3 regions of the Polymorphospora sp. NPDC050346 genome follow, and region 1 is predicted to be linked to each of the others. Evidence: riboswitches for the same ligand, from Rfam matches in the RefSeq annotation. Region 1 holds a riboswitch; each other region holds the start of a gene.
The links. A riboswitch is a leader RNA that binds a small molecule or an ion and turns the genes downstream of it on or off. The one in region 1 is predicted to bind thiamine pyrophosphate.
Positions count from the first base shown of each region.

Region 2: linked by a shared signal. The riboswitch ahead of AB0I42_RS30585 (ECF transporter S component) and the one ahead of thiD (bifunctional hydroxymethylpyrimidine kinase/phosphomethylpyrimidine kinase) in region 1 are both predicted to bind thiamine pyrophosphate.
Region 3: linked by a shared signal. The riboswitch ahead of thiE (thiamine phosphate synthase) and the one ahead of thiD (bifunctional hydroxymethylpyrimidine kinase/phosphomethylpyrimidine kinase) in region 1 are both predicted to bind thiamine pyrophosphate.

Region 1 covers NZ_JBFAKM010000027.1:904-10,442, forward strand. The annotation lists tRNA gene AB0I42_RS24855 (tRNA-Lys) at 1-68, shown strand, start outside; gene AB0I42_RS24860 (hypothetical protein) at 116-583, shown strand; gene AB0I42_RS24865 (P1 family peptidase) at 656-1,726, shown strand; gene thiD (bifunctional hydroxymethylpyrimidine kinase/phosphomethylpyrimidine kinase) at 1,723-2,592, opposite strand; TPP riboswitch at 2,647-2,745, opposite strand; gene AB0I42_RS24875 (XRE family transcriptional regulator) at 2,800-3,381, opposite strand; gene AB0I42_RS24880 (benzoate/H(+) symporter BenE family transporter) at 3,447-4,718, shown strand; gene AB0I42_RS24885 (hypothetical protein) at 4,687-5,031, opposite strand; gene AB0I42_RS24890 (hypothetical protein) at 5,113-5,346, opposite strand; gene mscL (large conductance mechanosensitive channel protein MscL) at 5,395-5,859, opposite strand; gene AB0I42_RS24900 (FCD domain-containing protein) at 5,900-6,610, opposite strand; gene AB0I42_RS24905 (MFS transporter) at 6,660-7,994, shown strand; gene AB0I42_RS24910 (STAS domain-containing protein) at 8,002-8,364, opposite strand; gene AB0I42_RS24915 (STAS domain-containing protein) at 8,578-9,441, shown strand; gene AB0I42_RS24920 (STAS domain-containing protein) at 9,443-9,539, shown strand, end outside.
Region 2 covers NZ_JBFAKM010000040.1:36,151-45,689, reverse strand. The annotation lists gene AB0I42_RS30625 (hypothetical protein) at 1-342, shown strand, start outside; gene AB0I42_RS30620 (hypothetical protein) at 363-1,220, opposite strand; gene AB0I42_RS30615 (acyl-CoA dehydrogenase family protein) at 1,285-3,195, opposite strand; gene AB0I42_RS30610 (DUF6328 family protein) at 3,503-4,006, opposite strand; gene AB0I42_RS30605 (SIS domain-containing protein) at 4,079-4,828, opposite strand; gene AB0I42_RS30600 (AAC(3) family N-acetyltransferase) at 4,842-5,633, opposite strand; gene AB0I42_RS30595 (TIGR03943 family protein) at 5,653-6,402, opposite strand; gene AB0I42_RS30590 (permease) at 6,416-7,357, opposite strand; TPP riboswitch at 7,617-7,722, shown strand; gene AB0I42_RS30585 (ECF transporter S component) at 7,792-8,382, shown strand; gene AB0I42_RS30580 (ABC transporter ATP-binding protein) at 8,471-9,539, shown strand, end outside.
Region 3 covers NZ_JBFAKM010000002.1:405,669-415,207, forward strand. The annotation lists gene thiO (glycine oxidase ThiO) at 1-721, opposite strand, end outside; gene thiE (thiamine phosphate synthase) at 718-1,350, opposite strand; TPP riboswitch at 1,345-1,452, opposite strand; gene AB0I42_RS04370 (aldo/keto reductase) at 1,504-2,445, opposite strand; gene AB0I42_RS04375 (ATP-binding cassette domain-containing protein) at 2,480-4,159, opposite strand; gene AB0I42_RS04380 (methyltransferase) at 4,203-4,808, opposite strand; gene AB0I42_RS04385 (hypothetical protein) at 5,791-6,486, shown strand; gene truA (tRNA pseudouridine(38-40) synthase TruA) at 6,471-7,307, opposite strand; gene rplQ (50S ribosomal protein L17) at 7,380-7,952, opposite strand; gene AB0I42_RS04400 (DNA-directed RNA polymerase subunit alpha) at 7,984-9,006, opposite strand; gene rpsD (30S ribosomal protein S4) at 9,185-9,539, opposite strand, start outside.

The sequences.
Region 1 (9,539 bases):
GCTAGCTCAATAGGCAGAGCTGTGGACTTTTAATCCATAGGTTCAGGGTTCGAGTCCCTGGCGGCCCACTCGGGATCCATGGCGACCGTCCGCCGGCGCCGGTCTGGAGGCTCGGATGGACGACGTCGTCGGATGTCTGGCCTGCGACCTCACCGCAGGCCGGACATCCGTACCGGGCGGTCGCATCCAGCGGACGGCGCACTGGGTGGTCGAGCACTGCGTCGGTCCGCTCGGTGTGGGCACCCTGATCGTCAAGCCGCTGCGGCACGTCGTGCAGGTCGCCGAGCTGACCGATGGCGAGAGTTCGGAACTCGGCCCACTGCTGCGGCGGATGGCCGCCGCGGTGACGGCGTTGACGAGCCCGGAGCAGGTCTACGTGTGCCTGTGGTCGCACGCCGACGGCAGGCCCGGCCACATCCACTTCGTCGTCCAGCCGGTACGGCGCGAGGACATGGACGGCCACGACCGGTTCGGGCCGGCACTGCAGATGGCGATGTTCCAGGCCGGACAGACGCCTGATCCACGAGCGGTGACGGTGTTCGTCGAACGTTTACGTGACCACCTCGCGGCGGAGCCTTCCTGACCTGGTCGGGAGCATCCGGTCGTCGGGTGTGGAGCTCGCCGACAGTACCCAGGATTCGGGAGGCGTCCAGCCGTGCAGGAACCGCGTAGGGCCCGACAGCTCGGTATCGAGATCGGTGTGCTGCCGACGGGCGCCCACAACGCCATCACCGACGTCAGCGGTGTACGGGTCGGTCACACCACGATCGTGGCCGGCGACAGCATCCGTACCGGGGTGACCGCGGTCGTACCGGAGCAGTTGTTCACCCGGGCGGCGCTGCCGGCCGGGCTGTCCGTCGGGAACGGGTACGGCAAGATCGTGGGATCGACCCAGGTAGCCGAGCTGGGCGAGATCGAGACGCCGGTGTTGCTGACCGCGACCCTGTCGACGTTCCGGGTCGCGGACGCGTTGGTGACGTACCTGCTGGGGTTGCCCGGGCGGGAGGACGCGCAGTCGGTGAACCCGGTGGTCGCCGAAACCAACGACGGCTTCCTCTCCGACATCCGGGCGCGGCCGGTGACCGAGGAACACGTGCTCGCCGCCCTGCACGGTGCCACCGGTGGGCTGCCGGGCGAGGGGTGTGTCGGCGCCGGCACCGGCACCGGCGCCCTGGGGTTCAAGGCCGGCATCGGTACGTCGTCACGGGTGGCCACGACCTCGCGCGGAGCGGCGACCGTCGGTGTCCTCGTCCAGTCGAACTTCTCCGGCGTGCTGCGGGTGTGCGGGGTGCCGGTGTCGCGCGAGCGGATGGGCGTACCGGTGGCACCGGCGATGCCAGGAGCGGCGCCTGGGGCGGCCACGGAGCATCCGGGCAACTCCTGTGTCATCGTGGTCGCGACCAACGCCCGCCTGGACGCGCGCCAGCTCGGCCGCCTCGCCCGGCGCGCCATCTTCGCGATGGGGCGGGTCGGGTCGGACTTCACCAGCGGCAGCGGGGACTACGCGCTGGCGTTCGCCACGGCCGAACCGGGCCTGCCGGTGCTGCCGGAGGCCGATGTGGATCCGTTGTTCACCGCCGTCCTCGAGGCGACCGAGGAGGCGCTGCTGAACTCGCTGTTCATGGCGACGACCACGGTCGGGTTCAACGGCCACGTCAGGTATGCCGTCCCGCACGACAGGTTGCTCGCGCTGCTCGGTGAGCGTGGTGTGGCCCGTACGGGCTAGGACCACGTCCCCTCTTGGCCGGCCCACAGGCCGGCGAAGTGGCTGATCGGGCCGTTGCCGTGGCCGACCCGGAGCGCCGCGCCGTGGGTGATGCTCTCCGTCAGCCAGCGCTTCGCCCGGTCGACGGCATGCTCCCAGCCGGGTGCCTGCGGGCGCAGGGTCGCCAGCGCCGACGACAGCGAGCAGCCGGTGCCGTGGGTGTTGGTCGTCTCGATCCGTTCACCGGGGAACTCGAAGAGGTCCCGGCCGCCGGACAGCCGCCCGCCGGCGTCGACCAGGGCGTCGGAGGCCGACCCGTCGGCGAGATGCCCGCCCTTGGCCAGGACGGTGACGCCGTACGTGGCGGACACCCGGTGCGCCTGCTCGAGTACGTCGTCCCACCGGGAGACCGCGGGCTCGTCGGCGAGGACGGCGAGTTCGGGGATGTTGGGCGTGACGAGGTCGGCGTGCCGGACGAGGTCCCGGATCGCGTCGACCGCGCGCTCGTCGAGCAGCCGGTCGCCGCTGGTGGCGACCATGACGGGGTCGAGGACCACGACCGGCGGCCGCTGCCGGCGGAGCCAGTCGGCGACCGCCTCGATGATGGTCGAGTTGGCGAGCATTCCGATCTTCACGGCGTCGATCTCGACGTCGTCGCTGACCGAGTCGAGTTGTTCGGTGAGGAACTCGACCGGCGGGATGTGCACCGACCGGACTCCCATGGTGTTCTGGGCGACCAGGGCGGTGACCACCGCCATGCCGTATCCGCCGTTGGCGGCGATGCTCTTCAGGTCCGCCTGGATTCCGGCGCCGCCGGTCGGGTCCGTACCCGCGACGGAGAGGACGCGTGGTGTCTGCCGGTGGTCGGTCGGGTCAGTCGGGTGCATGGCCGCACGCCTTCCTGAAGGGAGCGGCGGCGCACCGGGCAATGGTGGACAGGCGTGGGCTCACCCGGACATCCCTTCGCTAGTACGAACTAGATCAGGTTCGACGGGTGTGATCTCAGCCCGCTCGAAGGGCGGGCACCCCGTGTCACTGCCGACATCGTATCCAGCCCGCGGGCCGGGTACGAGCAGTGAGACCGGGTGGCCCGGCTACGGGCGTCGCGACCGGCCGGGGTAGCGGATCAGCAGGCTCGCGTGCACCTCGTCGTCGCCGACCGCGCCGTAGACGTGGGGTACGTCGGAGATCCAGGTGATGTGCTGGCCGGTGCCGGCGAGGGCGGGCGCGCCGACGGGGCCGGCCCGGAGCAGTCCACTGAAGACGGTGACGTGTTCGGCCACCCCCCGCTGGTGTGCCGGTGAGGTCTGCGGTGGTCCGGGCGGCACCCGCATCCGGTAGAGCTCGAAGGTGACGTCGCCCTCGTCGAAGACCTGGAGCAGGGTCGCCTCGACCGCCGTACCGCGGATCGTCGCGGCATCCGTGCCGGGGGCGGCGAGTACGGCCGCCAGCGGAACCCCGAGTTCGGCCGTCACCGCGTAGAGCGTCTCCAGGGTCGGGTTGCGGGTGCCGTTCTCCAGGCCGGACAGGGTCGCCTTGCCGACGCCGGCGCGTCGGGACAGGGCGGAGAGGGAGACGCCCCGGGCCTCCCGGAGTTCGCGGACCCGCCGGCCGACCTCGGCGCCCTCGCCGCCTCCGTCGACCGCCGGTCGGCGGCTTGTACGACGCGAATCCATCCGGCTATGGTGCATGACCGGAGCGTTCCGTTTGCGGAACGGCCTGGTCATGGGGAGGACCGTCGATGGAACGCCTGGCGCAACCGGTGCTGGCCGGTGTGGTGACCGCCCTCGTCGGCTTCGCCAGTTCCTTCGCGGTGGTGCTCGCCGGGCTGCGCGCCGTGGGCGCCACCGAGCGACAGGCCGCCTCCGGTCTCTTCGCCCTCTGTGTCGTGATGGGGCTGGTGGCGATCTGGCTGAGCCTGCGCCACCGGCTGCCGATCAGTGTCGCCTGGTCCACCCCGGGGGCCGCCCTGCTGGTGTCGACCGGGGCGGTCGAGGGCGGGTTCCCGGCGGCCGTGGGCGCGTTCCTGGTCTCGGCGCTGCTCATCGTGGCGGCGGGCCTGTTCCCGGCACTCGGGCGCTGGATCGCCGCCATCCCGCAGCCGATCGCCAGTGCCATGCTGGCCGGCGTACTCCTCAGCCTCTGCATCGCCCCGGTCCGGGCGCTGATCGACGTACCGCTGATGGCGGCGCCGGTGATCCTCACCTGGGCGCTGCTGACCCGGTTCGCCCGCCGGTGGGCGGTGCCCGCCGCGCTCGTCGTGGCCGTCGTCGCGATCACGGTGTCCGGCCCGCCCGGCGGCCTGACCGGGGCGGCCCTGCTGCCGGTCCTCGAGTTCACCGCGCCGACCTGGAACGTGTCCGCCCTGGTCAGCGTCGCCCTGCCGCTCTTCGTCGTCACGATGGCCTCGCAGAACGTGCCCGGCATGGCGGTCCTGTCCAACTACGGCTACCGGGCGCCGCTGCGCCCGATCCTGGTCGGCACCGGGATCGCCAGCGGCCTGACGGCGCCCGCCGGTGGTCACGTCATCAATCTCGCCGCGATCACCGCCGCCCTGGTGGCCGGCCCGGACGCCCACCCCGACCGGGACCGCCGGTGGATCGCCGCGATGACGTCGGGCGTCGGCTACGTCGTACTCGGGCTGACGGCCGGGCTGGCGACGGCGTTCGTGTTGCTCTCCCCGCCGGTGCTGGTCGAGGCGGTGGCCGGGCTCGCGCTGCTGGGTGCGTTGGCCTCCGCCCTCGCCGCGGCGGTGGCCGCGCCCGAGGGGCGGGAGGCGGCGGCGGTGACCTTCGTGGTGACCGCGTCCGGCCTGTCGGTGCTGGGGATCGGGGCGGCGTTCTGGGGGCTGGTCGCCGGTGGGTTCATGCTGTTGCTGATGCGCAGCCGCAACCGCGGCGCCGCCGAGCCGCCCGCGCCGACGCCGACCACGACGCCGGAGCGCACCGAACCGCAGCCGGTGGGCGGCGCGGGCGGGCCGGTCAGCGTCCGGACGTCAGCTGATCCGTCCTGACCTTGAGCAGTACGACGTCGCCGGTCACCTCGGCGATCTGGTCGGCCGCCACGTAGTGGTCGGGAGTGCCGTCGACGCGCAGGTAGCCGGCCCGGAGCAGGCGGGCGGCGGCATCCGGGGGCACGTCCGGCGCCGCCGGTGTCTCGACCTCGGACAGGCCCTCACCGGCGCCGTCCGGCGGCGCCTGCACCGTCACCGCGTTGGGGTCGCCGGGCCGGGACGCGGCGACCCGGCCGATCTCCGCCCCGGTCGCGTCGACGACGCGCATTCCGGACTCGACCTCGGCGAACGGCGGATCGACTGGTGGTCGCATGGCGCCTCGGTACCCCGGGCGGATGCCGCCAAACCCGGCGGCCGCGCCCACCGGGCCGTCCCGTTCACCGCGCCGTCCCGTTCACCAGGCGGTCGGGCGGGCGGAGAGTTCCCGCCAGGTGCCGGGACCGTCGAGCAGGGCGCGTACGGCGTCGAGGGCGTCGTCCTCGCTGTCGAACTCGTAGAAGCGGGGGACGCCGTCGGCGCCCCCCGCGCGCTGCTCCACGTGCCACCGGTCGCCGTCGGCGCGAAGGTAGACGTCACGCCGGGCAAGTCGTCCCCACTTGCCGTTCCACCAGTGCTTTCGCTGTTCCATGCGCGGACCCTATCGAACAGGTGTTCGACAATGGCCGGCGCCCCGGCGTCAGCGCTGGGCCGGCGGCTGCTCCCGGTTGATCAGGCGGTCGAGGGCGTCGCCGTCGCGGCCCGGCGCCCGGCCGGCGGCGACCAGGGCGTCGCGGATCTCGGTGAGGAGCTTGACCTCCTCGCTCGGCGCCGCGGGCGGCGGCTCCTCGCCCCGCTTGCGCCGCTCGGCGAGCTTGTTCATCGGCATGACCACCAGGAAGTAGAGCACCGCGGCGGTGAGGAACAGGGTGATCGCCGCGTTGATGAACGCCGGCCAGTCGAACGGGATGCCCCGGAACTCGGGCGCGGTCTGTTCCAACCCGTCCCCGCCGGTGACCAGCAGGGTGACCACCCGGATCAGTGGTTCGAGGAACGACTTCGTGAACTGCGTCACCACCGCGGTGAACGCGGCGCCGATCACGATACCGACCGCCAGGTCGACGACATTGCCGCGCAGGATGAAGTCCTTGAAGCCCTTGAGCATTCCCAACCTCCGGGGAAGATTGCCGCTGTCGATCGACAACCTATGCCCGCAGTGGGGTCTCCAGGAAAGCACCCGCCTCGCGCGTCGCCCCTTCGGTGTCGCCGGCCCGGATCGCCTCGACCAGTGCCGAGTGGTCGACGTACCGGTCGGGGTGCAGCTCCGGCCCGATCGCCTCGGTCAGCGTGGCGCGCATCGCCGTACCGAACGAGGCGTACAGCTCGGCCAGCATCGTGTTGTGTGCCGCGGCCACGATCGTCGTGTGCAGGTCCGCGTCGGCGGCCACGAAGACCTCCGGCCGGCCGGACTCCCACGCGGCCTCCCGGGCCGTCAGCGCGGCGTCGAGCGCGGCGAGGTCTTCCGGCGTACGTCGTAGCGCCGCGAGCCGGGCCGCCTCGACCTCGAACGCCCGGCGTACCTCGACGGCCTCGGCGGCCCGGGCGGCCCGGACGACCTCCGGGGCCGCGGTGGGGGCCAGCCGGCGGGCGACCACACCGGACAGTTCGTCGGTCGAGGTGACGTAGGTCCCCGAGCCCTGCCGGCACTCCAGGACGCCGGCGTGCACGAGGGCCCGGACCGCCTCGCGGACCGTGTTGCGGCCCACGCCGAGCGACTCCACGAGTTGTGGCTCGGTCGGGATCTTGCTGCCGAGTGGCCACGCGCCGCTGGTCACCTGCTCGTTGAGCTGGTCGATGACCTGGCGGACGAGGGTCTGCCGGGCGCCGGCACGCGGCCCCGCCGGCGGCAGTGTCATCGGTTACAGCCTCGGCCGAAAATCATCCCATGATTGTATGGTCGCCGGTATGACCCCGCCACCCACCTCGCTCGCCGTGCCGGCTGCCCCTCGCGTGGAACCGCCGCCGGCCGCCCGTCGCGTGGAACCGCCGCCGACCGCCGTCGCCGGCCCGCCCGCCGACGGCAGCACCGGGAGCGGGCCGGCGGTCCGGGGCGGTCTGGTGATCCTGGTCGGCATCCTGCTCGTCGCGCTCAACCTGCGTACGGCGGTGACCAGCCTGGGCGCGCTCCTCGACGAGGTCCGGGTCGGGCTCGGCGCGTCCGGGGCGATGGCCGGCCTGATCACCACCATGCCGGCGATCGTCTTCTCCGTCCTCGGCGCGGCGACCCCGTGGCTGGTCCGCCGGATCTCGCCGGCCCGGCTGCTGGCCGTCGCGATGGCCGTCCTCGCCGCCGGGCAGGTGCTGCGGGTCCTCACCGGCAACCCGTACGCCTTCGTGGCGCTGACCGCCGTCGCGCTGGCCGGTGTCGCCATCGCCAACATCCTGTTGCCGATGCTGGTGAAGCAGTACTTCCCGGCCCGGGCCGGGCTGGTCACCGGGGCGTACTCGATGTCGCTGACCATCGGCACCGCGACCGCGGCCGCGGCCGCCGTGCCGGTCGCGCACGCGTTCGGCTCCTGGCGGGTCGGGCTCGGCGCCTGGGCGTTCCTCGCCGCGGTCGCGCTCCTGCCCTGGCTGCCGGCCGCGTTGCGGCGTACCCGGCCACCGGCCGCGACCGGTGCGGCCCCCACCGGTCGGATCCGGCCGGCCCGCACCCGGCTCGGCTGGGCCATGGCGCTCTACTTCGGGGTGCAGTCGCTGGGCGGGTACGCGGCGATGGGCTGGCTGGCGCAGATGTTCCGGGACGCCGGCTACTCGGCGCAGTACGCCGGTCTGCTGCTGGCGCTGGTCACCGCGTTCGGTATCCCGGTGGCGCTGATCATGCCCTCGGTGGCCACCCGGCCGGGGGCGCTGCGACCGGCGGTCCTCCTGCTGTCGACGGCGATGGCGGCCGGCTACCTGGGGCTGGCGTTCCTGCCGTACGAGGGTGCCCTGCTCTGGGTGGCCCTGCTCGCCATCGGACACGGCGCGTTCCCGTTGGTGCTGGCGACGATCGGCCTGCGGGCCCGGACGGCCGAGGGCACGGTCGCGTTGTCCGCGTTCGCGCAGAGCACCGGGTATGCCATCGCGGCGCTCGGCCCGCTGCTGGTCGGCATGCTCTACGCGGCGACCGGCGGCTGGCACCTGCCGATCGCACTTCTGCTGGTCGCGGTGGTCGTGCAGACGCTTGCCGGGCTGGCGCTGGCCCGGCCCCGCTTCCTGGAGGACGAGCCCGGCGCCGTGGCCGCCCGACCGCGGTGAGCGGCGGTCAGCCCGCGGCGGGCTTGGCGGTGCTGCCGTCGGCGACCGCCTCGGCCACCGTCGGATAGGTCTGGAGCACCTCGACCAGGCCACTGACCTCGAGGATGCGCAGCACGCCGCGCTGCGGCGCGGCCAGCCGCACCACCCCACCGGTCTCGTCGCAACTGTTCTTCGCCCGGACGAAGACCGACAGGCCGGTCGAATCGCAGAACGAGACCTCGGCGAGGTCGAAGACCAGCCGGTTACGGCCCTTGTCGAGCAGATCGGTGATCTGGTCCTGCAGTTGCGGCGCTGTCGCCATGTCGAGTTCGCCCGCGACCGACACGACGACCAGATTGCCCTGTTGCTCCGTGTGCACCGTCAACGACATCCGCGACCTCCCGCTTATCGTCCGAACGTTACTCCACGATCGGCCATCCGTCCCAGATGGGGCGGGGCGTCCGGCGGGGCGGAAGTGACCGGTGATGACGTCCGGCAAAATCATTGATGTGTAGCAACTAACGCCGCAGGGTGCGGTGATAGAGTCCGCCCGGTCCGACCCGGTCGTTCGTCGGCGGGTGACCAGGGAGCGAGGGAGGCACCGATGCCACTGGACGCGGACGCGAGTGGCCGGCTGGCCGCCCTGCTCACGCAGCACACCGAGCGGATCGTCAACCGCTGGACCGAACTGGTGTCCGCCTCGCTGCGCGGGCGGCAGAGCCGGGCCGAACTCCATCGGCAGGTGGAGGATCTGCGCCGCGGCCTCCAGGCCGCGCTCGACGCCGGCGGCGTCGACCTCGGCGCCGAATCCGCCGGCGAACTGCGGGCCGTGCTCGCCGACCTGTCCCGCAGCCGGGCCCGCCAGGGCTTCAGCGCCACGGAGACGGCGGTCAGCGTCTTCGCGCTGAAGGAGGTCCTGCTCGACCTGATCGACGTCCAGAACGCGGATCCGACCAACCTGCGGGACTACGTCGCGTTCGGCGCCTTCGTCGACCAGATGGGGCTGTTCACCTTCGAGACGTACGCCAAGGCGCGCGAGGAACTGATCGCCGACCAGGCCGAACAGTTGCTCGAACTGTCCACCCCGGTCGTCAAGCTCTGGGAGGGCGTCGTCGCGGTACCGCTGGTCGGCACCCTCGACTCGGCCCGGGCCCAGGTGGTGATGGAGCGGCTGCTCCAGACGCTGGTCGACACCGGCTCGCCGTACGCGATCATCGACATCACCGGCGTTCCGGCCGTCGACACCCAGGTCGCCCAGCACATCCTCAAGACCGTCGTCGCCGCCCGGCTGATGGGCGCGGACTGCATCATCTCCGGCATCCGCCCGCAGATCGCCCAGACGATCGTGGCCCTGGGCATCGAGTTCGGCGACATCGCCACCAAGGCCACCCTCGCCGACGCCCTGCGACACGTGCTCCGGCTGACCGGGGTCGAAGCCGGCCGCCGTGCGGCGCGGAAGGCACACTGACGTGGAACGCGTACCGGTTCTGAAGATCGGCGACATCCTGCTGGTCTCGATCCAGATCGACATGCAGGACCAGACCGCCGTCCAGCTCCAGGAAGACC
Region 2 (9,539 bases), on a different contig from region 1:
TCGATGGCCGACGCCGGCCGCGAGCAGCAGGATCTGGTCGGCGACCTGGCGCTCGCGCTGGCCGTCGCGGTGCTGATCTTCCCGCTGGGGCTGGTGCTCTTCGGCTGGCTGCCGCTGCGGGTGCGGTGGATCCGGCGGGCGACCGCGGCGCGGGCGCTGCGGTCGGCGCCGGCCGGCCGGGACCTGCTCGCCCTGCGGGCGCTGGTCTCCCAGCCGCTCGGTCAGCTCACCCGGATCGACCCGGACGTGGCGGAGGCGTGGCGGCGCGGCGACGACGCCACAGTGGAGGCGCTGGCCGCCCTGGAGCTACGCGGCCTCGGCCTGCGCCCCGGCAAGCGCTGACCGGCCGCCAGCGGTGGACCTCAGGGCCGTGGTACGGCGACGTCGGCCGGGTGGGCCCGTTCGACGAACCGGACCACGGCCACCCCAGTGACCAGGACAAGCAGGGCCAGCGCAGGCGCGGTGACCAGTCCCGCGATACCGGACGGCAGCGGTCCGGCCGCGGGGATCAGCCCCGAGAACGCCTGATCGAAGGAGAGTTGCGCGACAACGAGCAGGGTGACGATCGGCAGCAGGAGCGCGAACACCCGTCGCCGTACGGGTGGCCGGCCACCGGCGACGGCGGGCAGGAGCAGTACGGCGATCACCAGGTAAGTCGCCCCCGCCAACATGGCACTCCGGCGTAGGTCCAGGGTGAGCAGACCGCCGTCCCGCACCCAGAGCAGCGATTCCGCCATCGGCGCGGACGCGGCGACCACTCCGGCGCCGACGACCAGGGCCGTACGCCCGCGGCCCAGCAGTGCGGAGCCGGTAGGACGGCTCAGGGCGGCCACGCTCAGCACCCCGGCCAGCAGCAGCGCCAGAAGGATCGACCACCAGGCCAACTCGCCCGCCCAGCGGGACATCAGGACCAGGCGCAGCGCGTCGGCCGACACCCCGAACCACGCCGCCGCCGCTGCCACCAGCGGCCGGTTCGCAAGGATCGCCGCGACGACCGCGGCCCACACCACCAGGCACAGCCAGATCGCCGGGGTCGGATCGGGGGCGGACATGTCGGTGCCGAACCTGAGCCAGCCGCCCAACTCCCAGGTCAGTGGCCGCAGATGCCGGGCGAGGAGCAGCACCGCTCCCGTCAGGCCGAGAATCGTGAACGCCTCGCCCCAGCGCGAGCCCGACGCCCGTGCCCACCAGGTCGATCCTTTGCCGATGCCGCCCACCATGCGGTGACGATATCGGCGCCGCGCGCCCGGTATCGGCCGTTCACCGGACGCGCGGCGCCACCAGTCAGTCGGCCGGCGGGATGCGGCGGCGGACGTCGCGCACCGTGGCCGGTCCCGGCTCCCAGGCGGCCACCTGGTCGACATCGGTGGCCGGGGTCACCACCCCGTCCTCCAGGAACGTGTACCGGCCGCCGAGGATCCGCTTCGCCGCCTTCACATCGATCGAGTCGGTGTTGTCCCACAACTCGGCGAAGAGCCGTTCGGCGCGCAGCCGGGCCTGCCGGCAGAACAGGTCGGCCAGTTCCATTCCCTCCGGCCGGGTCTCCCGCTCGGCCCTGGCCCGCACACAGGTCGCCGCCATCGCGAACAGTTCCGCGCCGATGTCGACGATCCGGGCCAGGAACGCCTGCTTACGCTCCATCCGGCCCTGCCAGCGCGACATCGCGTAGAACGTGGAGCGGGCGAGTTTGCGCGACGTCCGCTCGGCGTATCGCAGGTGGCCGGCGAGCGGGCCGTACTCGGCGTAGCCGGTCGGTGTCTGGCCGCGGCCGACCGCGAGGGTCGGCAGCCAGCGGGCGTAGAAGGCACCGGCCCGGGCGCCGGCCCGGGCCTTGCGGGTCAGGTCGGCGTCCGGGTCGATGATGTCGCCGGCGACCGACAGGTGGGCGTCGACGGCCTCGCGGGCGATCAGCAGGTGCATGATCTCGGTGGAGCCCTCGAAGATCCGGTTGATCCGCAGGTCGCGCAGGATCTGTTCGACGGCGGCCGGCCGCTCGCCGCGGGCCGCGAGCGAGTCGGCGGTCTCGTAGCCGCGGCCGCCGCGGATCTGGACGAGTTCGTCGGCGACCTGCCAGGCGAGTTCGCTGGCGTAGAGCTTGACCAGGGCCGCCTCGATCCGGATGTCGTTACGGTCGTCGTCGGCGAGCATGCAGCACAGGTCGAGCATCGTCTCCATGCCGTACGTGCTGGCGGCGATGAAGGACAGTTTCTTGGCGACCGCCTCGTGCTCGCCGACCGGGCGGCCCCACTGGACCCGTTCGGCGGCCCATTCGCGGGCCACGTTCAGCGACCACTTGCCGGCGCCGACGCACATCGCGGGCAGCGACAGCCGGCCGGTGTTCAGCGTGGTCAGGGCGATCTTGAGTCCCTTGCCGACGCCGCCGATGACCTGGTCGGCCGGTACGAACACGTCATGGAAACGGGTCACGCTGTTCTCCAGGCCGCGCAGGCCGAGGAACTCGTTGCGCCGTTCGACGGTGATGCCCGGCGAGTCGCCCTCGACGACGAAGGCGGTGATGCCGCCCCGCTGCCCGTCGGTCGCCGGCACTCGGGCCATCACCACCAGCAGGGTGGCGACGGTGCCGTTGGTGGCCCACAGCTTGACGCCGTTGAGCTTGAAGCCGCCCTCGACGGGTTCGGCGGTCGCGCCGAGCCGGGCCGGGTCGGAGCCGACGTCGGGCTCGGTGAGCAGGAACGCGGACACCTCACCGGCGGCGAGTCGCGGCAGGAAGCGCTTCTTCTGCTCGGCGCTGCCGAACATCTTCAGCGGCTGCGGTACGCCGATCGACTGGTGTGCCGACAGCAGCGCGCCGATCGCCGGGCTGACCGAGCCGGCCAGCATCAGCGCCCGGCAGTAGTGCAGGTTGGACAGGCCGAGGCCGCCGTACTCCTCGTCGATCTTCATGCCGAAGGCGCCGAGCCGGCCGAGGCCGCGGAAGACCTCGTCGGGGATGCGGGCGTCGCGTTCGATCTGTGCGCCGTCGACCTCGGTGCGGACGTACTCGCCGAGCCGGGCGAGGAAGTCGTCGGCCTTGGTCACCCGCTCCGGGTCCGGTTGCGGCCACGGGTCGATCAGGTCGAGCCGGAGCCGGCCGAGGAAGAGTTCCTTGCCGAAGCTGGGCTTGCCCCACTCGGTTTCCCGGGCTGCCTCGGCGACCTGCCGGGCCTCCTTCTCCGAGACCTGGCCGGCCTCCATCGGCAGTGGCCCGGCACCGCCGTCGATCCCGCCCGCCGCCGGGCGTTCGTCCTGCGTCGTCGTCACGGCAACCCCCTCCTCCGGGTACGGCTCAGCGTGCTGCTTCCCATCACGCTACTGACCGGTAATACCCAGGACAGGGTCTGTTGATTCAGCATCTGAACAAGCAAGATCGGGGCAGCCCAGACACGGGCACGCACAGCCATCCAGTGATCGTCTGCTGCTCAGGCGTCGGCGGCCGGCGTGTCGACTGCCTCAACAGCAGACGATCACCAATCCGACGCCGGCGAAAACTGGCGTGGCCGATTCACCGGGTCGACGTGGGTGCCTCCTCGTCGTCGAGGTCGTCCTCGTCCCCGTCGCCCCAGTTGCGCCGCAGGAACGGCAGGCCGGCCCAGTAGACGAGGAAGAAGATCGCGGTGATGCCACTGAGGATGAAGGCGACCGGCCGGGGCAGGATGAAGTCGGTGATCAGCAGTACCGAACTGACCATCGCGATCAGCATGAATCCCAGGCCGCCGCTGGCGACGGCGTGGGCGTACCGGACCAGTTCCGGCTTGCGGCCCTGCCGGAACAGGGCCCGGTGGAACGCGACCGGCGAGATGATCAGCGCGGTGGCGCCGGCCGCGGACAGCAGCGCCACCACGTAGACGTCCCGCTGGAACGCTGTGGTGTCCGGGAAGCCGCTGCTGAACGGCAGCGTGAGCAGGAAGGCGAAGAGAATCTGTACGCCGGTCTGCGCGACCCGCAACTCCTGGAGCAGGTCGGCGAAGTTGCGTTGCCAACGCTGCTTCTCGGTCTCCTTGGCCACCTGACGCCTCCTATGGCACCCCGCCGATGACAACGCCCGTGAATGCCCCGGCGGAGGGGTGACGAAACAACCTCAGCTACCGCGCCTGATCCGGCCGGCGTACCGCCGCTCCAACTCCTCGTTGTGCGCGTCGCCGGCCGGGATGTTCGCCGACAGGTAGACCGGCGGGGTCTGCCCGGCGTCGACCAGCCGGCGCACGACCTCGACCACGATCTGCTGCGCCAGCAGGGCGGCGGTGATCGACGAGACCGCGCCGACCGCGCCGCCGCCGGGCAGTTCCAGGGTCGCGTCCCCGTACGGGGCACCGTTGTCGAGGACCACGTCGGCGAGGTCGGCGAGCTTGCGCCCGGACGGGTGCCGCGACTCGACGCCGGCCGAGTGCTCCCGCGAGGTGATCGCGATCAGGCCGTGGCCGCGCTCCTTGACGAGCTGGGTGAACTCCACGATCGCCCCGTTGACCCCGGAGTTGGAGGCGACGACGAAGACGTCGGCGGGGCTTACCGGCAGCAGGTCGAGCAGGCGGTGGGCGACGGCCGGGTCGCGTTCGAGGGTCGGCCCGAGCACGCTCGGCGACTCACCGCCGTGGATCACCACGTCGCGCAGCGCCACCCGGTTGGTGGGGACCAGTCCCCCGGCCCGGCCGGCGATCTCCATGGCGAGCGCCTCGGAGTGGCCGGTGCCGAAGGCGTGCACCACCCCGTCGGCGGCCAGCGCCGCGGCGATCAGGTCGGCGGCTCCTTCGACAGCTTCGCGCTGGCCGGCGGAGACCCGGTCGATCGTCGACCGGACGACGGACAGGTAGGCATCGGCGCTGAGGGTCATCGGTCCTCCGGGTTCATCGGTTGGCGGCGATCCAGTCCACGGCGAAGTCGACGGCGGCCCGCTGGCGCATCAGCCGGCACCGGGCGGCACCGACCTCGCCGAACCGGACCGCGCCGGTCCCGTCCAGGTCGGCGCCGAGCAGTTCGAAGTCGCCCTCGTCGAGGTCGACGTCGTCCCACCAGCTCCATTCCCGGCCGCCGTCGCCGGTCAGCACGGCGGCGCCGAGGCGGTCCCGGGGCGGGTCCGGCTGCCGGTATTCGGCCAGGTGCAGCGAGGTGTTGGAGTCGTGGCCGACGCCGAGCAGCAGCACGTCGGCGTCGAGGTCGTAGAGCCGGCCCAGCGGCGAGGCGTCGCCGAGCATCCCGGCCCGCGGGTGGTCGGCGACGATGTCGCCGGCCCGGGCGCCGAGGGCCGCGAACGACACCTGCGGGTGGTCGCTGCGCCGGGCTCCCGGCGACGTACGCACCAGCTCGGCGAGCGCCCCCATCCAGCGGCTCGGCGTCACGGCCGGGTCGAAGCCCGGCATCTCGTCGCGGATGGTCGCCCACCAGTGCTCCGGTACGGGCGGGTTGCGCCAGTTCGCCGGGTCGGAGTTGTCCGGGGTGTGGGTCGGCACGACCAGGGTGCCGTCCGGGCCGAGCACGTCCCGCAGGGCCAGTACGACGATCTGCGGGCCGCCGCACACCCAGCCGAGCGGGCGCATCGAGGCGTGTACGACGAGCACCGATCCGGGCCGTACGCCGAGCCGGACGAGGTCCGCGGCGAGCATGGCGCGGGTGAGCGGGGCCGCCTGGGTGATCTCCACTCCCGCCACGGTACGTCGGCTACCCGTACTGCTGTTTCGGCGGGTCCACCTGTCGCCAGGACTCGACCTGGAGGTAGGGGATGTCCTCGCCGTTGACCGGGTCGGTCATGACACGGTCGGTGTAGCCGCCGACCACCTCGACCCAACTGTCGGCGGGCAGCCCGACCGGAACGTTGCCGCTCATCCCGAGTTTGATCGGCCGCCCGTCGGCGGCGCAGCAGGACAGGATCATCCGGGCCAGGATCGGTTCGCCGCCCGGCCCCTCGGCGAGGAAGCCGGTGAGCTGCACGGTCCGGCCGGTCAGCGAGGCGCCACCGTCGAAGATCGCCCGGGACGCGTAGTCGAGCACGCTGATCTTCGCCGGGTCGCCCTCGGGCAGCGGCGGGTAGCTGTCGGCCCGCTGGCTGGAGAGCGCGGTGCCGGCCTGGCCGGCCGCGAACGAGCCGAGCGCCGGCGGGGCGACCAGCAGCAGGCCGAGCACCGGTGCGATCAGCAGCCAGCCGACGCGTGGCTCGTGGTGTCCCTTGCCCCCGTGCTCGTGGCCGTGGTCGTCGTGCTCGTGGTCGTGCCCGGCGCCGGTGGTGCCCGGCCGGGGGCGCAGGTCGTGCAGCAGCGTCATCACCGCGACCGCGACCAGCAGGACACCGGAGGCGATCAGGAACGGCCGCAGCCCCTCCTTGACGTAGCGCAGGTACATGTCGGTGAAGCTGGCCTTGAGTACCGAGCCGCCGAGCAGCAGCAGCACCACGGCCTGGGCCCGCCGGTTCATCGCCGTCCTCCGCTCACAGCAGCACCACACCGACCCCGACGGCCACCAGTACGGCCACCACGAAGGTGGCCGGGGCGAACCGGAACGCGAACCGCCGGCCGAAGACGCCGGCCTGCATCGACACCAGCTTGAGGTCGACCATCGGGCCGACGACCAGGAAGACCAGCCGGGAGGTCAGCGAGAACTGCGACAGCGACGCGGCGACGAAGGCGTCGGCCTCCGAGCAGATCGACAGCAGCACGGCGAGCACGGCCAGCACCAGCACCGACAGCACCGGGTTGTCGGCGACCAGTTGCAGCCAGCGCTCCGGCACCAGCACGTTGATGCAGGCCGCCGCCATCGCGCCGAGCACCAGGAAGCCGCCGGCGTGCACCACGTCGTGGCGTACGGCCGCCCAGAACGCCCGGCCCTTGGACATGCCGTCGAGTTCGGGGCGGTGCGGCAGCCGGATCCAGTCGGCGCGGCCCAGCCGCAGCCACAACCAACCCATGATCATCGCGACGACGATGCTGGCCAGGCCGCGGGCGACCACCATCTCCGGGTTGCCGGGAAAGGCGACGGCGGTCGAGGCGAGCACGATCGGGTTGATCGCCGGCGCGGCGAGCAGGAACGCCAGGGCGGCGGCGGGGGTGACCCCGCGCCGGATCAGCGAGCCGGCGATCGGCACCGCGCCGCACTCGCAGCCGGGCAGGACCACGCCGGCGGCGCTGGCCACCGGTACGGCCAGGGCCGGGTGTCGCGGCAGCGCCCGGGCCCAGAACGAGCGGGGCACGAAGACCGCGATCACGGCCGAGAGCACGACGCCGAAGACCAGGAACGGCACCGCCTGCACCATGACCGAGACGAACACGGTCGTCCAGGTCTGCAGGCGCGGGCTGGAGATCGCGGTCGAGAGCGGCCCCCGGAAGACCACCAGCAGGAGCAGCAGCGCGGCGAGCACCTCGACCGAGCCGATCCGGTCGCCGAGGAGCGGGCGGCGCGGTGGTGGTCCGGGGTCGGGTGGGCCGCCGCCCGCCGGTCCGGTGCCGCTGGCGGGGCCGGCCCCCGTGGTGTCGGGGGCGGCATTGGCCGTGGTCACTGAAGGCTGGTCCCTTCACTACGGACGGTCGCGGTGGGGGCAGACCACCCTACCGCGCGACCAGGTGTCGGGGGCCACATCCGACCTCGGCGCTGTCGCGAAATCACCGTCGGTGCTAGCGTCGGCGCCACAACTTCATATCCGACAGGGGAGCGCACAGCGCTGAGAGTGCGGGACACCACCGCAGACCCTCGAACCTGATCTGGGTAATGCCAGCGCAGGGAGTTCGGTCGATTCTCCAGCCGCGCCACGACCGTCCGGTCGTGGCGTGCGTCTTGCCTGGTTCGCTCGAAGAACTGGGAGGCACAGCCATGACACAACCCACCGCCAGCCGCTGGCGTACGGTCGACATCGTCGTCGCGTCGGTGATCGCCGTCGCGTTCGGCGTCATCTTCTGGGCCTGGAACCTCGTGTGGAGCGCCACCGACCCCGCCTTCGCCTTCTTCCCGGGGGCCCAGGGCATCATCTACGGCATCTGGCTGCTGCCCGGCGTGATCGGCGGGCTGGTGATCCGCAAGCCGGGGGCGGCGTTCTACTGCGAGTTCCTCGCCGCGTTCATCTCGGTGATCCTCGGCAGCCAGTGGGGTGCCCTGGCCATCGTGCAGGGCGCCTTCCAGGGCCTCGGTGCGGAGGCCGCGTTCCTCGCGTTGCGTTACCGCTCCTTCAAGCTGCCGGTGGCCGTGGTCTCCGGCGCGCTCGCCGGCCTGGCCGCCGCGGTCTTCGACCAGATCCGCTACTACGCCGGCTACGACCTCGTCTCGTACCGGATCCCGATGTTCGTCTTCACCGTGATCAGCGCCGCCGTGATCGCCGGTGCCGGCGGCTGGGCGCTGACCCGGGCGCTGGCCCGGACCGGGGCCCTGGATCGCTTCCCGGCCGGCCGCGAGCGGACCGCCGTCTGAACCGGATGCACCGATCAAGGACCGGGTACGCGGCGGCGCCCGCGTACCCGGACTCGGCCTGGACCGGCAACGGCCCGGCGGGGCGCCGGTGAGCGCCGTCGAGCTGCGCGGCTTCGGGTGGCGGCACGCCGGCCGTAAGGCGTGGGCGGTCCGCGGCCTCGACCTGCGCGTCGAGCACGGCGAGCGGGTGCTGTTGCTCGGCCCGTCCGGGGCCGGCAAGAGCACCCTGCTCGCCGCGCTCGCCGGGCTGCTCGCCGAGGACTCCGGCGAGCAGGAGGGCACCGTCGAGATCGACGGGCTCGACCCGCGCAAGTCGCGGGAGCGGGTCGGCATCGTCTTCCAGGACCCGGAGAGCCAGCTCGTGATGGCGCGCTCCGGTGACGACGTGGCGTTCGGGCTGGAGAACCGGGGGGTGCCGGCCGGCGAGATCTGGCCCCGGGTCGACGAGGCGCTGCACCGGGTCGGCTTCCCCTACGACCGGGACCGGCCGACCGCCGCGCTGTCCGGCGGCGAACAGCAGCGGCTCGCCCTGGCCGGCGTCCTCGCCCTGCGCCCCGACCTGCTGCTGCTCGACGAACCGACGGCCAACCTCGACCCGGCCGGCGCGGCGCTGGTGCGCGACGCGCTCGATCGGGCGGTCGGCCGGGACACCACGATGGTCCTGGTCGAGCACCGGGTGGCCGACGCGCTGCCGCTGGTCGACCGGGTGGTGGTGCTGGCGCCGGCCGGCGGCGTGACCGCCGACGGCGCACCGGATCAGATCTTCGCCAGCCACGGCGACACGCTGGCCGACGGCGGCGTGTGGGTGCCCGGCCGGCAGGTCCCGGCCCGCCGGGCCACGACGGCACCGGGCGACGTGCTGCTCACCGCCGAGGCGGCCGGCCTGCCGCCGCGCCTGGCACCGACCGACCTGGCCGTACGCGCCGGCGAGGCGGTCGCCGTACTCGGGCCGAACGGGGCCGGCAAGTCGACGCTGGCGCTGCTGCTCGGCGGGCTGCTCCGGCCGGGCACCGGGCAGGTGGTGGCGACGCCGGCCCTGGCCGGTGCCGACCACCGCCGGCCGCCGCACCGCTGGCGGGCACCGGCGCTGACCCGCCGGATCGGGTCGGTCTTCCAGGACCCGGAGCACCAGTTCGTCACCGGCACGGTCTTCGACG
Region 3 (9,539 bases), on a different contig from region 1:
GCGGCACGAGGTAGACGTGCCGCCGGTCGGCGTAGCCCCGGATCACGTGCCGGAAGCCGGGCGCGGCACCGTCCGGCGCGCGCAGCCGCAGCACCTGGCCCTTGACCGGCCGGACCGGCACGCCGGCCAGTGCGGCGGCGCCGACGCCGTTGGCCACCACCACCGTGCCCGCGTCCACCGTGGACAGATCGGTGACCGTGGTCGGCTCGACGCGTACCCCGGCCTGCCGCGCCGCCGCCGCCAGGGCGACGACCAGGCGCCGGGGGTCGACCTGGTGGTCGTCGGGGGCGTACCCGCCACCGCGCACCCGCGGCGAGAGCCCGGGCTCGCGGGCCCGCAGCTCCGCCGGGCGCAGCACCGTGATCGGCAGCCCCAGCCCTCGCTGGTACGTCCACAGCCGCTCCGCCTCGGCCAGGTCGTCGGCGGTGAGGGCCACCACGAGGGTGCCCTCGTCGCGATAGCCGACCTCGGTGCCGGCGGCCCGCGCGAGTTCGGCGGCGAAGCCGGGCCAGCGGGCGGCGGAGGCGACCAGCAGCGAGGTCAGCTCCTCCTCGCCGAAGTACGCCTCGGCCACCGGGGCCAGCATCCCGGCCGCCACGTCCGACGCTCCCGAACCGGGGGCCGGGTCGTGGACGACCACGCTCATCCCCCGGGCGGCGCAGCGCCATGCGATGGCGAGTCCGATCGGCCCGGCGCCGACGACGGCGACGTCCGGCCTCATCGGACGGCCGTGATCGCGGCGAGCAGTTCGGCGGTGGCCCGGGCCGGGTCGGCGGCCGACGAGACGGCGCCGACGACGGCCACGCCGTACGCACCGGCCGCGACGAGTTCCGGGGCGCTGGCCGCGGTCACCCCGCCGATCGCGATGACCGGCACGTCGACCGCGCCGGCCACCGCGGCGATCCCGGCCGGCCCGATCGGGGCCGGCAGCCCGTCCTTGGTCGACGTCGGGTAGCAGGGCCCGACGCCGAGATAGGTCGCCCCGGCCGCCACCGCCGCCCGCCCCGCCTCCCCGGTACGCGCGGTGGCGCCGAGCACCGCGTCCGGGCCGAGCACCCGGCGGGCCGCGTCGACGGGCAGGTCGAGCGCGCCCACGTGACCGCCGGCGGCGCCGACCGCGAGCGCGACATGCAGCCGGTCGTTGACCAGGCAGGTCGCTCCGGCCGCCGCGCACAGGTCGGTGACCCGGCCGGCCAGGTCGTACGCCTCCCGGTCGCTCGCCAGGTCCTCGACCCGGACCTGTACGACGAGTTCGGCGCCGGCGGCGGACAGGGCGGCCCGTACGACGGCGAGCGGATCCCGGCCCGGCCGGGTGTCGGTCACGAGATGCAGTCGTCCGAAAGACGGCACAGCAGCACTCCTCCCTGCGCCGGCATTACCCGGATCAGGTTCGACGGTCGGGGGCTGCAGCCCCCCTCTCAGCCCGGTGCACCGGGCTCCCGTGGGTCACTTCCGCGACCGAGAGTACGTCTGCCGTCCGGTCCCCGTAAAGGGGGGACCAGGTCAGAGCAGGGTGGCGAGCGCCTCCCGGTCTTCGGCGGACGGCTCCCAGGCGCCGGCCCGCGCGTTGGCGCGTACCTGGTCCGGGGTGGTCGCGCCGGCGATCACGGAGGTGACCGCGGGGCGGGCGGCGAGCCCGCCGATGGCGACGTCGAGCAGGTTGCGGCCGCGCTCCGCGGCGAACTTCTCCAGTGACTCGATCAGGTCCCAGGGCGCGGCGGCCAGCCGCCTGGCCCACCGGTCCTCGGCCAGCCGGGTGCCCTGCGGCGCGCTCTCGCCGCGCCGGTACTTGCCGCTGAGCAGGCCACTGGCCAGCGGGAAGAACGGCAGCAGGCCCAGCCCGAACCGCTCGCAGGCCGGCACGACCTCGGTCTCGGCGTCCCGCTCGATGAGGTTGTAGTGGTTCTGGGCGCTGACGAACCGGGTCAGGTTCCGGGTCCGGGCGGTCCACTCGGCGTCGGCGATCTGCCAGCCGGCGAAGTTGGAGTTGCCGAGGTAACGGACCTTCCCGGCGCGGACGAGATCGTCGAGCGCCGACAGCGTCTCCTCGATCGGCGTCGCCGGATCGGGCTCGTGCATCTGGTAGAGGTCGATGTGGTCGGTGCCGAGCCGGCGCAGCGACGCCTCGACGGCCCGGACGATGTACCGGCGGGCTCCACGGGCACCCCGGTCGGCGCCGTTGGCCCCCTCCATGTTCATGCCGAACTTGGTGGCCACCACCACCTCGTCCCGGCGCCCACGCAGCGCCGCACCGAGCTGCTCCTCGGAGGCGCCGTGCGGGTTGCCGTAGATGTCGGCGGTGTCGAAGAGGTTGATCCCGGCGTCGATCGCGGCGTCCACGACCGCCTTCGTGCCGGCGGCGTCGAGCTTGCGGCCGAAATTGTTGCAGCCGATGCCGACCACGGACACCACGAGCCCGGAGTCACCCAACCGGCGGTAGCGCATCTCAGTCATGCCGCCGAGCCTATGCGGGACGGCGTCAGGCGACGTCCCAGACCGGTTCGGGCACCTCGACCACCTCGCCGTCGCCACGGAAGAGCACGAAGCGGTCGAACGACCGGCTGAACCACCGGTCGTGGGTCACCGCCACCACCGTGCCGTCGAAGGCCCGCAGCCCCTCTTCGAGTGCCTCGGCGCTGGCCAGGTCGAGGTTGTCGGTCGGCTCGTCGAGCAGCAGCAGGGTCGCCCCGGACAACTCCAGCAGCAGCACCAGGAACCGGGCCTGCTGCCCGCCGGACAGCGTGCCGAACCGCTGGTCGCCCTGGCCGGCGAGTTCGTAGCGGCCCAGCGCCGCCATCGCCGCGTGCCGGTCCATCCCGTCGCGATGGTCGTCGCCGCGCCACAACACCTCGACCAGGGTCTTCGCCATCAGTTCCGGCCGGTCGTGGGTCTGCGAGAAATGGCCGGGCCGGACCCGGGCCCCGAGCCGTACGACCCCGTCGTGGGTGACGGGTGCCAGTGTCACCCCGACGTCGACCGGCACGTTCGCCGGATCGGGGTCGGTGCCGCCGCGGGCGAGCAGCCGCAGGAAGTGCGACTTCCCGGTGCCGTTGGCGCCGAGGACCGCGACCCGGTCGCCGTACCAGATCTCCACGTCGAAGGGGTACGTCAGGCCGTCGAGTTCGAGCTGCTCGCACATGACGGCCCGCTTGCCGGTACGACCACCGGTGAGCCGCATCCGGACGGCCTGGTCCTTCGGCGGCAGCGGTGGCGGACCGGCCTCCTCGAACTTGCGCAGCCGGGTCTGCGCCGCCTGGTAGCGCGACGCCATCCCGTCGTTGTACGCGGCCTTCTGCTTGTACATCAGCATCAGCTCACGCAGCTTCTGGTGCTCCTCGTCCCACCGCCGCCGACGTTCCTCGAGCTGGTCGTGGCGGGCGACCCGGGCCTCGTGCCAGCTTGCGAACCCGCCCGGGTGGGTCCAGGCGCTGCCGCCCTCGACGGCGACGACCCGGTCGGCGGTCTGGGCCAGCAACTCCCGGTCGTGCGAGACGTAGAGCACGGACTTGGCCGACTCGCGCAGCCGCCGTTCGAGCCAGCGCTTGCCGGGTACGTCGAGGAAGTTGTCCGGCTCGTCGAGGAGCAACACCTCGTCGGTGCCGCGGAGCAGCAGTTCGAGCGCGAACCGCTTCTGCTGCCCGCCGGAGAGGGTGCGTACGGGTCGGTCCCGGACGGCGTCCCACGGCTGGTCGAGCACGATCGTGGCGACGGTGTCGAAGACCACCTCGGCCTCGTAGCCGCCGGTCTCGCCCCAGGCGGCCAGCGCGTCGGCGTACGCCATCTGCGCCTTGCCGGCCGCGTTGCTGTACTTGCCGCGGGCCTCGGCGGTGCGCAGCGCCACCTCGGTGGCGGCCACCCGCCGGCCGGCGTCCCGAAGCACCGGGGCGGCCAGCGACAGCGCCAGGTCGAGCAGTGTGGTGTCGTCGCCGATCATGCCGATGAACTGGCGCATCACGCCCAGCCCGCCGGACCGGGCGATGGCACCGGTCTGCTGCGTCAGGTCGCCGGCCACCATGCGCAGCAGCGTTGTCTTGCCGGCGCCGTTCGGGCCGACCAGGGCGACCTTGGCGCCCTCACCGACCCGGAACGACACGTCGGCGAACAGCTGGCGGCCGTCGGGCAGCGTGTGCGCGACCCCGGCGACGTCTACATAACCCACCGGGGCATCGTGCCCGAACCGACCGGTCCGGCGACAGCGGGTTTCAGCGGGTCACCCGCAGTACCCGGTAGCCCTTCTGGCTGGCGTGCCGGTCGACCCGGAAACCCTGATCGACCAGCCAGCGGTGGAGCGAGTCGCCGCCGAGGTGCCGGGCCACGACGAGCCAGCCGACCCCGTCCGGCGCGAGCCGGGGCAGCCAGCGGGTGAGCATGGCGTGCAGTTCGGCCTTGCCGATCCGGATCGGCGGGTTCGACCAGATCTGGGCGAAGACGACGTCGTCGGGTACGTCGTCGGGCGCGGCGACCCGGACCCGGTCGGCGGCGCCGATCCGGGCCGCGTTCTCGGCGGCGAGTTCCCGGGCGCGGGCGTTGACGTCGACGGCGTGGACGGTGGCGGCCGGCGCGACGGTCGCCAGCGCGCACGCGATCGGCCCGTAACCGCAGCCCAGGTCGAGCAGGTGGCCGGTGGTACCGGCCACGGGCAACTCGCCCTTGCGCAGCAGTACGGCCGTGCCGGGGTCGAGCCGCCCGGCGGAGAAGACGCCGCCGGTGGCGACCAGGGTGAGACCGTGCCCCGCCACGGTGAACTCGATGTCGCGGCGCTGATCGGGGCTGGTCGGTTCAGCGGTGAAGTAGTGGTCGCCGGTCACGTCAGGCATTCTCGCCCACGGCGTACCCGGCACCGCTCCTGGCTCCTATGGTGCGAAAAGTACTGTTCATCCAGAAGGTCCACTCTTTCGATTGACGCAAAACCTCAAGTGCGGTAAGGGATCTCCAACCTCCGTTACCCTGACCGGCATGGTGTACGGGCACCGGCCGCACCCCGACGGACGTCCATCCCCGCCGGGCCGCGACCACGCCCCACCCAGCCCCTACGCCCGGTTCAGCCGGTCACCCCAACCACCGTCCGGCCCACCCGACGAGCCGGCCGACCCACACCGCCCGGCCGCTTCCGATGGCCGCAAACCGCCCCGGCCGCACCCGCCCCCGGCCGGCACCGGCGCGATCGCGGACTACCTGCCCAGCTACCTGCCTCCCGAGCCCCCTACCTCCGGCCATCGCCGTCGCCCGGCCACCGAGCCGTACGCACCTCCGGACGACCGACCCGCGATCCCGCGCGGTCCCGCGAACGACCCGTCACCGGCGGGTCGTCGCCGGGCCCGGGCCGACGCGGACACCCCACCTGCCCCGACACCCCGGCCGGCACGGACAGCCCAGGGACGGCCCGCCCCGGTCCCGCCCCCCGCACGGACGCCCCCCGACCGCCCGGCGCCGTCACCCGTGCCCCGGCGCCAGCCGGCACCGCCCGGCCCGCCCCGGGCCCTCCCACCGTCGCCGGCCCCGACCCGTGCCCTGCCACCAGCGCCGGGTTCCGCCCGACCGGCCCTGCCACCGGCACCGGGTCCCAACCGCGCCCTGCCGCCGGGTCCCGCCCGCGCCCTGCCGCCGGCACCGGGTCCCACCCGGTCGGGCCCGCCACCGGCGGGTTCACCGGCCGGCCCCGCCCGGCCTCGGCCCGGGCCCCGGCCGGCCCCCGCACCCGAACCCGGGCGGGACACCACCATCGGCGGCCCCGTCGCCAACCGCCCCTCGGCGAAGGCGAAACTCCAGGCCCTGATAAGCGGGATCGCCGTGGTGGTGCTGCTCGGCGTCTGCGGCCTCACCTCCTACTTCCTCGTCGCCGACGAGCGCAAGGGCCGCGACGCCCGCGCCGCCGGCGGCCCGGCCGTCGCACAGCCGCGCGACATCACCTCACAGGCCGTCGATCCGGCGCCGCTCACCGTCGAAGAGGTCTTCCCCACCGCCGACCTCGTCATCAACCCGAAGGAGCCGCCCTACCAGGTATTGAAGACCGAGGTGGCGCCGGACTGCGCGGGCGCGGCGGGCGGCGGCATCGCCGAACTGCTCGGCGGCGCCGGCTGCACCCAGGTCGTACGGGCCACGCTCCGGTCGCCGAGCGGCGAATACCTGCTCACCGCCGGGATCTTCAACCTGGTGGACGAGGCCGCCGCCGGCCGGGTCCACGAAGGCATCAAGCCGCTCGTCGCCGAGGAGAGCGGTCGCTTCCAGGGCATGGTCGCCGGAGCCGGCACCGAACCCGTCGTCCACTCGTCGGGCCAGGTCGGCTGGCATTTCCGGGGCCACTTCCTGGCATACGCGGTCATCGCGAAGGCCACCGGCGACGAGATCGATCCGGGCGACCAGCACGCCCGGCAGATCCTCTACGACGTCATCGAACTACACCTACGCGGCACCGTGCTGGAGCGCCGGGCGACCGTCGCCGACGGGGAGGCCGGGCCGGCGGCCGCGGCTCAGCCCGGTAGCTGAGGCTCGACCCGCAACCGGCGGGTGGTCTCGGCCCGGCTCGCGTACGCGGCAGGGTCCTCGGGATAGCCGACCGCGACGAGGGTCAGCCCGTGCGCCGGCGCCACGGTCACCTCGCTGGACCGTTCGCGGTGCCGCAGCAGGCCGGCCGGCCAGTCCGGCGGGCGGCGCCCGTCGCCGACGACGAGCATCGCCCCGACCAGGCTGCGCACCATCGACTGGCAGAACGCGTCGGCCTGCACGGTCGCGACCAGAATGCCGGCGGTGTCGCGTCGCCAGTCCAGGCGGGTGACCTCGCGCCGGGTGGTGGCGTTCTCCTTGCGCCGGCAGTACGCCGCGAAGTCGTGCTCGCCGACCAGGCCGGCGGCGGCCGCGTTCAACCGGTCGAGGTCCAGCGGCCGGGGCCAGGCCAGGATCTCGTGCCGGCGCACCGGCTCGACCCCGTGCGCGGCATCGGTGACCAGGTACTCGTACCGGCGGTAGGTGGCCGCGAACCGCGCGTCGAAGTCGTCGGGGACGGCGGTTGCCGCCCGTACCCGGACGTCGCCGGGGAGCATGCCGGACAGCCGACGGACGAGCGTGTCGGCCCGGTCGGCCCAGGCCGCGGCCGGCAGGTCGACGTGGCACACCTGCCCGGAGGCGTGCACGCCGGCGTCGGTCCGGCCGGCCACGGTCAGCCCGGTCACCGCCTCCGGGCCGAAGATCCGGTGCAGGGTCTCGGCCAAGACGCCGGCGACCGTACGCCGCCCGGGCTGTGCCGCCCAGCCGGAGAAGTCGGTGCCGTCGTACGCCACATCCAGCCGTACCCGGGTTCGTCCGTCCACTTCGTACTCCCAATATGACCGGGCCCGGCACCCCGTGACGGGGTGCCGGGCCCGGTGTGCCTTGTGGGCGGATTACTTGGTGTCTTCGCCCTCGGCCTTGTCGCCCGGGCCCTCCGCACCGTGGTCGCCGGACGCCGACTCCGGCGCCTCGGCGTCCTGGTCCGCTTCGGCGGCGGCCGGCTTGGTCTCGGGCTTCTCCGCCTCGGCGGGGGCGAGCGCCTCGACCTTGTCCTGCTGGGCCGCCTTGCGGGCAGCCGACTTCTTGCCGCCGCCGGACTCCGCGACGACGAGCTCCTCGACCAGCTCGATGATCGCCATCGGGGCGGCGTCACCCTTGCGCGGACCGGTCTTCACGATCCGGGTGTAGCCACCCGGACGGTTGGCGTAGCGCGGCGCGATCTGGTCGAACAGCGTGTAGACCACGTCCTTGTCGCGTACGACGGTCAGCACCCGCCGACGCGCGGCCAGGTCACCGCGCTTGGCCTTGGTGATGAGCTGTTCCGCGAGCGGGCGCAGCCGCTTGGCCTTCGTCTCGGTCGTGCGGATCTTGCCGTGCTGGAACAGCGCGGTGGCCAGGTTGGCCAGGATGAGCCGCTCGTGCGCCGGGCTGCCGCCGAGGCGGGGGCCCTTGGTGGGCGTGGGCATTGTTGGTGCTCCTCAGTATTGGCAGCGGATCTTAGAGCTGCTCGGTCTCGCGGTAGTCGTCGGTGTCGTAGTCAACCTCGCCGAAGGAGTCCACGACGTTCGCCGGGTCGAAGTTGGGCGCCGAGTCCTTCAGGCCCAGCCCCATGCCGGCGAGCTTCATCTTGACCTCGTCGATCGACTTCTGACCGAAATTCCGGATGTCGAGGAGGTCGGCCTCGGTACGCCCGATGAGTTCACCAACGGTGTTGATGCCCTCGCGCTTGAGGCAGTTGTAGGACCGTACGGTCAGGTCCAGCTCCTCGATCGGCAGCGCCAGATCGGCGGCGTGCTGGAGGTCACCCTGCGACGGGCCGATGTCGATGCCCTCCGCGGTCTCGTCCAACTCGCGGGCCAGGCCGAAGAGCTCGACCAGGGTCGAGCCGGCGGACGCGATCGCGGTCCGCGGCCCGATCGACGCCTTGGTCTCGACGTCGATGATCAGGCGGTCGAAGTCGGTGCGCTGCTCGACACGGGTCGCCTCGACCCGGTAGGTCACCTTCAGCACCGGCGAGTAGATCGAATCGACCGGGATGCGGCCGATCTCGGCGCCGGCCTGCTTGTTCTGCGCGGCCGTCACGTAGCCGCGGCCCCGCTCGACGGTCAGCTCCATGTCGAGCCGGCCCTTGCCGTTGAGGGTCGCGAGCTTGAGGTCGGGGTTGTGCACCGAGACACCGGCCGGGGGCTGGATGTCACCGGCGGTGACGTCGCCCGGGCCCTGCTTGCGCAGGTACATGCTGACCGGCTCGTCGACCTCGGAGCTGACGCTCAGTTCCTTGACGTTCATGACGAGCTCGACCACGTCCTCCTTGACACCGGGGATCGTGGTGAACTCGTGCAGCACGCCGTCGATCTTGATCGACGTGACCGCCGCGCCCGGGATGGACGACAGCAGCGTACGCCGCAGCGAGTTGCCGAGCGTGTAGCCGAAGCCGGGCTCCAGCGGTTCGATGGTGAACCGGGACCGGGTCTCGCTGATCGACTCCTCGGTGAGGGTCGGCCGCTGGGTGATGAGCACTGCGTTCTCCTTGTGTCGGGGCGCCCACCATTTGACGCCCGCAACCAATGTGGTGTGGAGCGGCCCCGCCGGCTCGCGCCGGCGGGGCGGTGCTCCGGACCGGCCCTGACGGGCCGGGTGAGCCCCCGGTCGACCCGTCGGGGTCGGTCGGGCCGGTCGGCCACGGGGGCCGGCCGGACTACTTGGAGTAGAGCTCGACGATCAGCTGCTCCTGGACCTGCGTGTCGATGACCTGGCGGGCCGGGAGCGAGTGCACGAGGATCTTCATCTGGCTCGGGATCGCCTCGAGCCAGGCCGGAACGGTGCGCGAGCCGGCCTCGGCCTGCGCCACGATGAACGGCGTCATCTCCTTGGACTTCGCCCGGACCTCGATGATGTCGTGCTCCTTCACGCGGTACGAAGGAATGTCGACCTTCGTGCCGTTGACCGTGAAGTGGCCGTGCTTGACCAGTTGGCGGGCCATGTCGCGGGACTTGGCGTAGCCAGCCCGGTAGACCACGTTGTCGAGCCGCGACTCGAGGATCTGGAGGAGG